DNA from 2 places in the Variovorax sp. GW821-FHT10D07 genome. Region 1 is predicted to be linked to the other one. Evidence: riboswitches for the same ligand, from Rfam matches in the RefSeq annotation. Region 1 holds a riboswitch; the other holds the start of a gene.
What was found. Region 1 has a riboswitch for ZMP and ZTP ahead of AC07PU_RS03895 (tetrahydrofolate dehydrogenase/cyclohydrolase catalytic domain-containing protein). Riboswitches for the same ligand answer to the same signal wherever they lie in the genome.
Positions count from the first base shown of each region.

Region 2: linked by a shared signal. The riboswitch ahead of glyA (serine hydroxymethyltransferase) and the one ahead of AC07PU_RS03895 (tetrahydrofolate dehydrogenase/cyclohydrolase catalytic domain-containing protein) in region 1 are both predicted to bind ZMP and ZTP.

Region 1 covers NZ_JBWKMZ010000001.1:834,443-838,850, forward strand. The annotation lists gene AC07PU_RS03885 (tripartite tricarboxylate transporter substrate binding protein) at 1-244, opposite strand, end outside; gene prpR (propionate catabolism operon regulatory protein PrpR) at 425-2,419, shown strand; ZMP/ZTP riboswitch at 2,464-2,544, shown strand; gene AC07PU_RS03895 (tetrahydrofolate dehydrogenase/cyclohydrolase catalytic domain-containing protein) at 2,734-3,501, shown strand; gene AC07PU_RS03900 (ATP-binding response regulator) at 3,498-4,408, opposite strand, start outside.
Region 2 covers NZ_JBWKMZ010000003.1:439,619-444,026, reverse strand. The annotation lists gene AC07PU_RS12440 (DUF748 domain-containing protein) at 1-316, opposite strand, end outside; gene AC07PU_RS12435 (lytic transglycosylase domain-containing protein) at 918-1,784, shown strand; ZMP/ZTP riboswitch at 1,829-1,963, shown strand; gene glyA (serine hydroxymethyltransferase) at 2,005-3,249, shown strand; gene nrdR (transcriptional regulator NrdR) at 3,274-3,717, shown strand; gene AC07PU_RS12420 (GspH/FimT family pseudopilin) at 3,754-4,302, opposite strand; gene AC07PU_RS12415 (type IV pilin protein) at 4,299-4,408, opposite strand, start outside.

The sequences.
Region 1 (4,408 bases):
CGTCGGGCGCGCTGCGCGCCACCAGGTCGGCGCCGAGCGAGCCGCCCGCGCCGGGACGGTTGTCGATGATGACCGGCTGGCCCAGCACCTTGGCCGCCCCTTCGGCCGCCGAACGCGCCAGCAGGTCGTTGGCGCCGCCCGCCGCGAACGGCACGACGAAGCGGATGGACTTGGCGGGCCAGGCCTGGGCCTGCGCGGCCAGCGGCAAGGCACAGGCCAGCGCGGCGGCGGTCGTGCAGGCGATGGTGGAAAGGCGATGGAAGTGCACGGAGGTCTCCTGGTTTTTCAGCTTGGAACCGGGGTTTGCGCAAGCGCTGTGCCATCGGCCCGAGGGGCGCACCCCTCGTTGCCAAGTCATTGATTCGAAAGGAATTCGCGCTGCCTCGGCGGGCGCTCGTCCGGGTCTGGATTTCAATCGGATTTCATGAATGAGACAATGAAATCCATTGAAATGAATACATTGCCCGCCGCCCCGAGCCCTCACTCCCCCACCACACAGCGGCCGCTGCACATCGTGGCCGTGGCCCGCCACCGCCTGGGCCGCGTGCTGGCGCGGCTGATACCGGAGGTGGCCGGGCAGGCGCAGGTCGAGCTGGTCGGGCAGGCCTTCGACGATGCCGTGGCGGCCGTGCGCGCGCTGCATGCCCGGCGCCCCGTCGACGCGGTGGTGGCCGCGGGCGCCAGCGGCGAATGGCTGCGCCGGCACCTGGACATTCCGGTGGCCATCGTGGAGGTGCGCGGCTTCGACCTGATGCGCGCATTGGCCGCGGCGCGCGCCCTCTCGCCGCGCGTGGGCCTGGTGTCGTTCGACGGTCCGTCGGAGCACCTGGCGCAGCTCGATGCCCTGTTCGGCATGGGCATCGCGCAGTTCAGCTACCGCGGCCCGGAGGACGCGCCGGCCTGCGTGGAGGCCCTGCGCGCCGCCGGCATCGAGGCCGTGGTGTCGCCCGGGCTGGTGGCCGACCTGGCCGAGCAGGCCGGCATCGCCAGCGTGCTGATGTACTCCGAGGACGCGGTGCGCCAGGCGCTGCAGGACGCTCTCCACCTGGCGCGCCACGGCCATGCCGAGCGCGCGCGCCACGAGCGGCTCGGCACCATCCTCGGCCAGTTGCAGGACGGCGTGGTCGCGGTCGACCTGCGCCAGCGCATCGAGGCGCTGAACCCGGCCATGGCGCAGCTGCTCGGTGCTTCCGTGGCGGAACTGGTCGGCCGCGTGCTGAGCGAGGTCGAGCCCGTGCTGGACCTCGGCGCCACCTTGCGCCTGGGCGAAGCCCCGGTCGAGGAGGTGCTGCAGATCGGCATGCGCACGCTGGTCGTGCGGCGCGCGCCCATCGTCGAGAGCGGCGAGGTCACCGGCGCGCTGCTGGTGTGCCGCGACCCGGCCGTGATCCAGCGCGCCGACCGCCACCTGCGCGCCAACCAGCGGCAACGCGGCGCACCCACGCGCTACCGGATCGAGGCCTTCGCGGGCGACAGCGCCGCGGCACGGCGCGTGCGCGAGCTGGCGCGGCAGTGCGCGGCCAGCGACGCCACCGTGCTCATCGTCGGCGAGAGCGGCACCGGCAAGGAACTGGTGGCCCAGGGCATCCACAGCGCGAGCCGGCGCGCCACCCAGCCCTTCCTGGCCGTGAACTGCGCGGCGCTGGGAGAGAGCCTGCTCGAAAGCGAGCTGTTCGGCCACGAGGAAGGCGCCTTCACCGGCGCGCGGCGCGGCGGCAAGACCGGCCTGATCGAAGCCGCCCACACGGGCACCCTGTTCCTCGACGAGATCGGGGACATGCCCCTGGCGCTGCAGACCCGGTTGCTGCGCGTGCTGCAGGAGCGGGAGGTGCTGCGCGTGGGCGCCACCGCGGCGGTGCCGGTCGACCTGCGCGTGATCGCGGCCACCCATGCCGACCTGGCGGCCCAGGTGGAGCGTGGCCTGTTTCGGCGCGATCTGTACTACCGGCTCGCGGTGCTGCGCATCGAGACGCCACCGCTGCGCGAGCGCGGCGCCGATATCGCGCCCCTGGCCGCCGGCCTGATGGCGCGCCGCGCGCCCGCGGCGGGGGTGCCCGCGGACCAGGCGTCGGCCTGGCTCGCCGCCCTGCTGGAACTGGCCGCGGGCTACGGCTGGCCCGGCAATGTGCGCGAACTGGAGAATCTCGTCGAGCGCCTGCTGGCCTGCCACGGCTATCTGGCGCCCGAAGGCCGGCTGGACCGCGCCCGGCTGCTCGAGGTGTTCGCCGAATGCACGCAGGCGCGCCCGGCGCCCGCGCGCAATCGGCTGCTCAAGGGCGCGCGCACGGCCGCGGAGCGGCAACGGGTGCGCGAGGTGCTGCAGTCGGTCCAGGGCGACCAGGACCAGGCCTGCGCCATTCTCGGCATCAGCCGCTCGACGCTGTGGCGGCGGTTGCGCGACGAGGGGCCGAAGGCCTAGGCGGCCTTCCTCGAGCGGGGCCGCACGGCCGTTGTCCGATAATCGCGTTGCCGCGCAACTGGCGAACGGATGGAGCACCATCAGGGAACGCGGCCATCGTCACGCCGATCGCCTGGGCATGTCTGTCGTCTTTTCAGGAGTTCCGACGATGAGTGTCCGCATGCCCGCGCCGCACCGGCGCATCCTTTCCCGTCCACGGCTTTCGCCCCTCCGCTCCGGAGGTGCGCGATGACCGCCCCCGCGCCCTGCATCCTGCTCGACGGCAAATCGGTCGCCGCCGCGAACGAGGAGGCACTGCGCAGCGGGTCTTCGCATTGAAGGCGAGGAACGGCGAACGCACCCCCATCCTCGCGACCCTCCTGGTCGGCGACGATCCCTCGTCCGCGACCTACGTGCGGATGAAAGGCAATGCCTGCCGCCGCGTCGGCATGGACTCGCGCGTCGTGACACTCGATGCGCGCGCGACCACGGCGGACGTGCTGCGCGAGATCGATGCGCTGAACGCCGACGAACAGGTGCACGGCATCCTGCTGCAGCATCCGGTGCCCGCGCAGGTGGACGAGCGGCAGTGCTTCGACCGCATCGCGATCCGCAAGGACGTGGACGGCGTCACCAGCCACGGCTTCGGCCGGATGGCATTAGGCCAGCCGGCCTTCGGCTCGGCGACGCCCGCGGGCATCATGCGGCTGCTCGCGCACTACGGCATCGACGTCGCCGGCAAGCGCGCGGTGGTGGTCGGCCGCAGCCCGATCCTCGGCAAGCCGCTGGCGATGATGCTGCTGAACGCCGATGCGACGGTGACCGTGTGCCACTCGAAGACCGCGAACCTCGCCGACGAGGTGCGGCGCGCCGAGGTGATCGTCGGCGCCGTCGGCCGGCCGCGCTTCATCCGCGGCGACTGGATCCGCGACGGCGCCATCGTCATCGATGCCGGCTACCACGAGGGTGGCGTCGGCGACATCGAGACCGAGGGACTGTTCGCGCGCTGCGCGGCGCTCACGCCGGTGCCGGGCGGCGTGGGGCCGATGACGATCTCGACGCTGATCTCGCAGACGCTGGAGGCGGCGGAGCGTGCTTCCTAGCCGTGTCGCTCGGCGCGCTCGTCTTGCGCGCCCCGAATGATCTGGTGCAGCGTTCGCAGCAGCACCTCCGGCTGCACAGGCTTGAACATCACGACCAGCCCGCTGGCATAGGCCGCGCGCACCCGCTCGGGATCGGTATCGCCCGTGACCAGGATCGTGGGCACGCGGCGGCCGGCGAGCCGGCGCAGTTCCGCGGTCGCCTCGATGCCGTCCTGCGGATCGGCGAGCCGGAAGTCGATGAGGAAGGCGTCGAAGCCGTCGGGTGTGGCGCGCACCTGCGCGCTGGCATCGGCGAGCCGGCAGGTGATTTCGATGCGCTCGCAGTAGGGCGCGAGCCACATGCGCACCGCCTCGCCCACCGGCTGCTCGTCGTCGAGCAGCAGCACGCGTGGCGGCACCAGCGGCAGTTCGGTGGTGTCGGCCTGCGCGGTATCGGGCATGGCCGCGGGCACGATGGGCAAGGCGGTGGGCACGGGCGGGCGGCGCGGCAGGTCGACCCAGAACACGCTGCCGTGGCCGAGCCGCGAGCGCACGCCGATCTCGCCGCCGAGCAGGTCCACCAGCCGCTTGACGATCGCCAGCCCGATGCCCAGGCCGCGCGCGACGTCGCGCTGCGGGTTGTCGACCTGGTAGAACTCGTCGAACACATGCGGCAGGTGCTCGGGCGCGATGCCCAGGCCGGTGTCCCACACGGCCAGCCGCAGGCGGTCGCCGCGCGGCCGCGCGCTCACGAGGATGCCGCCCTGGCGCGTGTACTTGAGCGCGTTGTCGACGAAGTTGGTCAGCACGCGCAACAGCAGGTCACCATCTGTCTGCAGCCATTCGGGCGCGGTGTGGAAGCGCAGCGCGAGGCCGGCCTGCTGGGTGCGCGGCTCGAAGATCTGCGACAGCCGCAGGAACAGCGGGT
Region 2 (4,408 bases), on a different contig from region 1:
CGAGCCGGAACAACGACTGCAGCTCGGCATCGGCATAGATGCGCCGCACGGCGACCTGGGTGTTCTTGCCGTCGGCGGTGGCGATGCGCAGGTTGTTGAGCGTGAGCTCGAGGGTCCAGGGCTTGAAGCCGATGCGCTCCACCGTGACCTGACGACCCAGCTTCTCGCTCGCGATCTTCTGCAGCTGGCTCTTGGCGATCGGCGGCACCGCCAGCCAGGCCAGGACCCAAAGGCCCAGAAGCACGAGCAGTGCAACGATCCCGCGTCGCACCCATTTGTTCTTTCTTAAGCTTTGTATCGAGGCGGCAGCATTCATTCGCGCGAGTGTGCCCCAAACAGGCGGCAAGCCAGAAACAAGAAAGCCCGGTGACGCGACGAATGTCATGTCACCGGGCTTGATGGCGGGCATACGACCCATTGCCATCGTTTCGCTCGACCGGAAGTCGATGGTTCCTGTCGTGCTGGCAGCAAGAGATTGCCGCCGTGGATCCTCCGCCGTTCGAGCCCTCGGCTTGCACCGTGACTGCCTGGCTTCGGAAAGCACCTGAAAACCTCAGGCCTGTTCAGCTTAGGCGCCCCTTCCCGGCTTTTCAAACCCGATTTTTCAAGGGATTTCCCTTAAGAAGGATGCGGTCCCGGACACGGATTTGAAACATTTGTTCGACACTTTTAAGAATTAAGACTGAATTCCTTATGCTTGACCGGGTATTTAGCAACGATAGAATCCCGCCTGCTCCGATCGCCCGACGCGACGGAACCACCCTGTATCCGCTGCCGACTCCCCCCGGCTTGATCAGACGGCCGCGCACCTTATCCCCCTGAGCGCGGAATCTGATTGGTACCAATCCAAGCGCCGCTGCCTCCATCCCATCGCCCTTCCCGGCGCTGCGACAGGTGCCGCACAGAAAGGAAGAGCGATGAACAAGGCGTTTGATGCCACGGCCCGCGGGCTGAGGACCTTCGTGTCCGATGTGGCAGACGGCTTTTTTGAAATCACGCACAACGGTTTCGCCCTGCTGGGCCTGGCCATCGTGTTCGCGGTCCTCGCCCTCGTGGCGCGGCCCGACCTGCGCCATCAAGGCGAAGAACAGCTCATGGGCTGGCTGCAGTCGCGCAAACCCGCGCCCGAAGCCACCGACCTCGAGCCGACCGCGATCGAGCGCACGACGGCCGCGAGCCCCGGCGACCTGCCCAAGCAGCAGGCCGCCGTGGCCTACTGGCTCAGCAAGAAGTACCGCGTCGCGGCCGAGCCGCTGAGCGTGCTCGTGGCCGAGGCCTACAACATCGGCAAGCACACCAAGCTCGATCCGACGCTGATCCTCGCGATCATGGCGGTCGAGTCCAGCTTCAACCCGTTCGCGCAGAGCCAGGTCGGCGCGCAGGGGCTGATGCAGGTCATGACCCGCGTGCATGGCGACAAGTACGAGCCGGCCGGCGGCACGCTGACCGCCTTCGACCCCGTGACCAACATGCGGGTCGGCGTGAAGGTGCTGCAGGAATGCATCGCCCGCGCCGGTTCGCTCGAAGGCGGCCTGCGCTACTACGTGGGCGCGGCCAACCTCGAGGACGACGGTGGCTATGCCGGCAAGGTGATGGCCGAGCGCGAGCGCCTGCTGCAGGTGGCCAGCGGCCGCGCGCCCTCGCCGTTCGCGCCGACGCCGCCGGTGCTGCGCCCGCAGCCGCTGCTCCTGCCGGTGGTGGCCCCGGCCAAGCCCGACGAGGCGACCGAGCCGGCCAACGGCCCCACGCCGCCCAAGGTGGCGCTGCTGTCGGCCGTGTCCTGAATCTCCTTTCGCCCGCCGCCGGGCCGGTCCGATCCGCTACACTCGACCGGGTACGCGACTGGCGATAGGCGCGGTGCCGACAAGGCACCCGCGCTGACGTGGACTACCACTGGGAAGCGTACCGCCTGCGACGTCGCTCCAGACGCGCAGGCGATCAGCCGTTCGCCTGGGCAGCCCTTGTTTGGTTGAAGAACAAGGACCTCGTCTTCAAAGGACTGCCATGTACCAACGCAACATCCTGGTCGAACAGACCGATCCCGAAATCTGGGCTGCCATCCAGGCCGAAAACGCGCGCCAGGAACACCACATCGAGCTGATCGCGAGCGAGAACTACGCCTCGCCGGCCGTCATGGCCGCGCAAGGCTCGCAGCTCACCAACAAGTACGCCGAGGGCTACCCGGGCAAGCGCTACTACGGCGGCTGCGAGCACGTCGACGTGGCCGAGCAGCTGGCCATCGACCGCGTGAAGCAGATCTTCGGCGCCGAGGCGGCCAACGTGCAGCCCCATTGCGGCGCCTCGGCCAACGAGGCCGTGCTGCTGGCCTTCCTGAAGCCCGGCGACACCATCATGGGCATGAGCCTGGCCGAAGGCGGCCACCTGACCCACGGCATGCCGCTCAACATGAGCGGCAAGTGGTTCAACGTGGTGAGCTACGGCCTGGACGCCAACGAAGCCATCGACTACGACGCGATGGAACGCAAGGCGCACGAGCACCAGCCCAAGCTGATCATCGCGGGCGCCTCGGCCTACTCGCTGCGCATCGATTTCGAGCGCTTCGCCAAGGTGGCCAAGGACGTCGGCGCGATCTTCATGGTCGACATCGCCCACTACGCCGGCCTGGTGGCCGCGGGCGTCTACCCGAACCCGGTGCCGCACGCCGACATCGTGACCTCGACCACCCACAAGAGCCTGCGCGGCCCGCGCGGCGGCATCATCCTGATGAAGTCGCAGCACGAGAAGGCGATCAACAGCGCGATCTTCCCGGGCCTGCAAGGCGGCCCGCTGATGCACGTGATCGCCGCCAAGGCGGTGGCCTTCAAGGAAGCGCTGTCGCCCGAGTTCAAGGCCTACCAGCAACAGGTGGTCAAGAACGCCCAGATCGTGGCCGAAACGCTCACGCAGCGCGGCCTGCGCATCGTGAGCGGACGCACCGAAAGCCACGTGATGCTGGTCGACCTGCGCGCCAAGGGCATCACCGGCAAGGAAGCTGAGGCCGTGCTGGGCAGCGCCCACATGACCATCAACAAGAACGCGATCCCCAACGACCCCGAGAAGCCGATGGTGACCAGCGGCGTGCGTGTCGGCACGCCGGCCATGACCACGCGCGGCTTCAAAGACGAAGAGGCCCGCATCACCGCGAACCTGATCGCCGACGTGCTCGAGAACCCGCGCGATGCCGCGAACATCGACGCCGTGCGCGCCAAGGTCCACGCGCTGACCAGCCGCTTCCCGGTCTACCGCTGACCTCGAAGAAGAAGCCCTGACCGCATGAAATGCCCTTTTTGCGGTCATCTCGAAACGCAGGTCGTCGAGACCCGCGTTTCGGAAGACGCCGACTTCGTTCGCAGGCGCCGCCAGTGCGGTGCCTGCGACAAGCGCTTCACCACCTACGAGCGCCCCGACGTCAATTTCCCGGTCGTCGTGAAGAAGGACGGCAGCCGCGCCGACTTCGACTCGACCAAGGTCCGCGCCTCGATGATGCTGGCGCTGCGCAAGCGGCCGGTGAGCATCGAGCAGATCGACAACGCGCTGCTGCGCATCGAACAGAAGCTGCTCGCCAGCGGCCTGCGCGAAATCGAGTCGACCAAGGTCGGCGAACTCGTGATGCGCGAACTCAAGAAGCTCGACAAGGTGGCCTACGTGCGCTTCGCCTCGGTCTATCGCAGCTTCGAGGACGTGGACGAGTTCCGGCAGCTGCTGCGCGACATCTGAGCCACGGCCTGTCGACGCCGGGCCGCGGGACGGCTGCTATCCACCGCCCTGCCCGCACACTCCAGTTCCGCACTCCCCCTTCCGATCGGGGTCGCAACTTCGAGGCCGCCCCGACGCCGAGAGAACGATGGCCGCGCGCCGCCCCGTCTCGGCCTTGAACGCGAGGCAGCCCGCGCCGAAGCCCGCATTGCGCACGCGCCGCGAGAAGCCATTGCCGTCGTAGTGCACCCCTTGCGCCAACCCGTCGCCCAGTTCCCGGTCGACCGCGATGCCCGGCGGCAGCCCGTCGAAGCGCCGCAGCACGCGCGGCGCGTGGTCGCCGCCGGCATCGGCCACCACCACCCAGCCCGCATCCCAGCCGGCGCCGCCGTCGGCCAGCACGCTGACCGGCTCGCCCCGCCGGATCGCCTCGATCCGCGCCATCCCGAGCGCGGCCACGAAGGCCTGCGACACGGCCGCCAGCCGCTGGTGGAGCAGCAGCGCGCGAAAACCCGGCACGCCGACGGCGGCCAGGATGGCGACGATGGCGATCACGGTGAGCAGCTCGACCAGCGTGAGCCCGCGCGAGCGTCCCGCGCGCTTCATTGCCAGCACCTCGCACGCTGCGCGCCATCGCAGCCGCGGCCGCCCGTGCTGTCCAGCCACAGGTTGCCGACCGGCGGGTCCGAGAAGCCGGGCTTGAGCCGCGCCG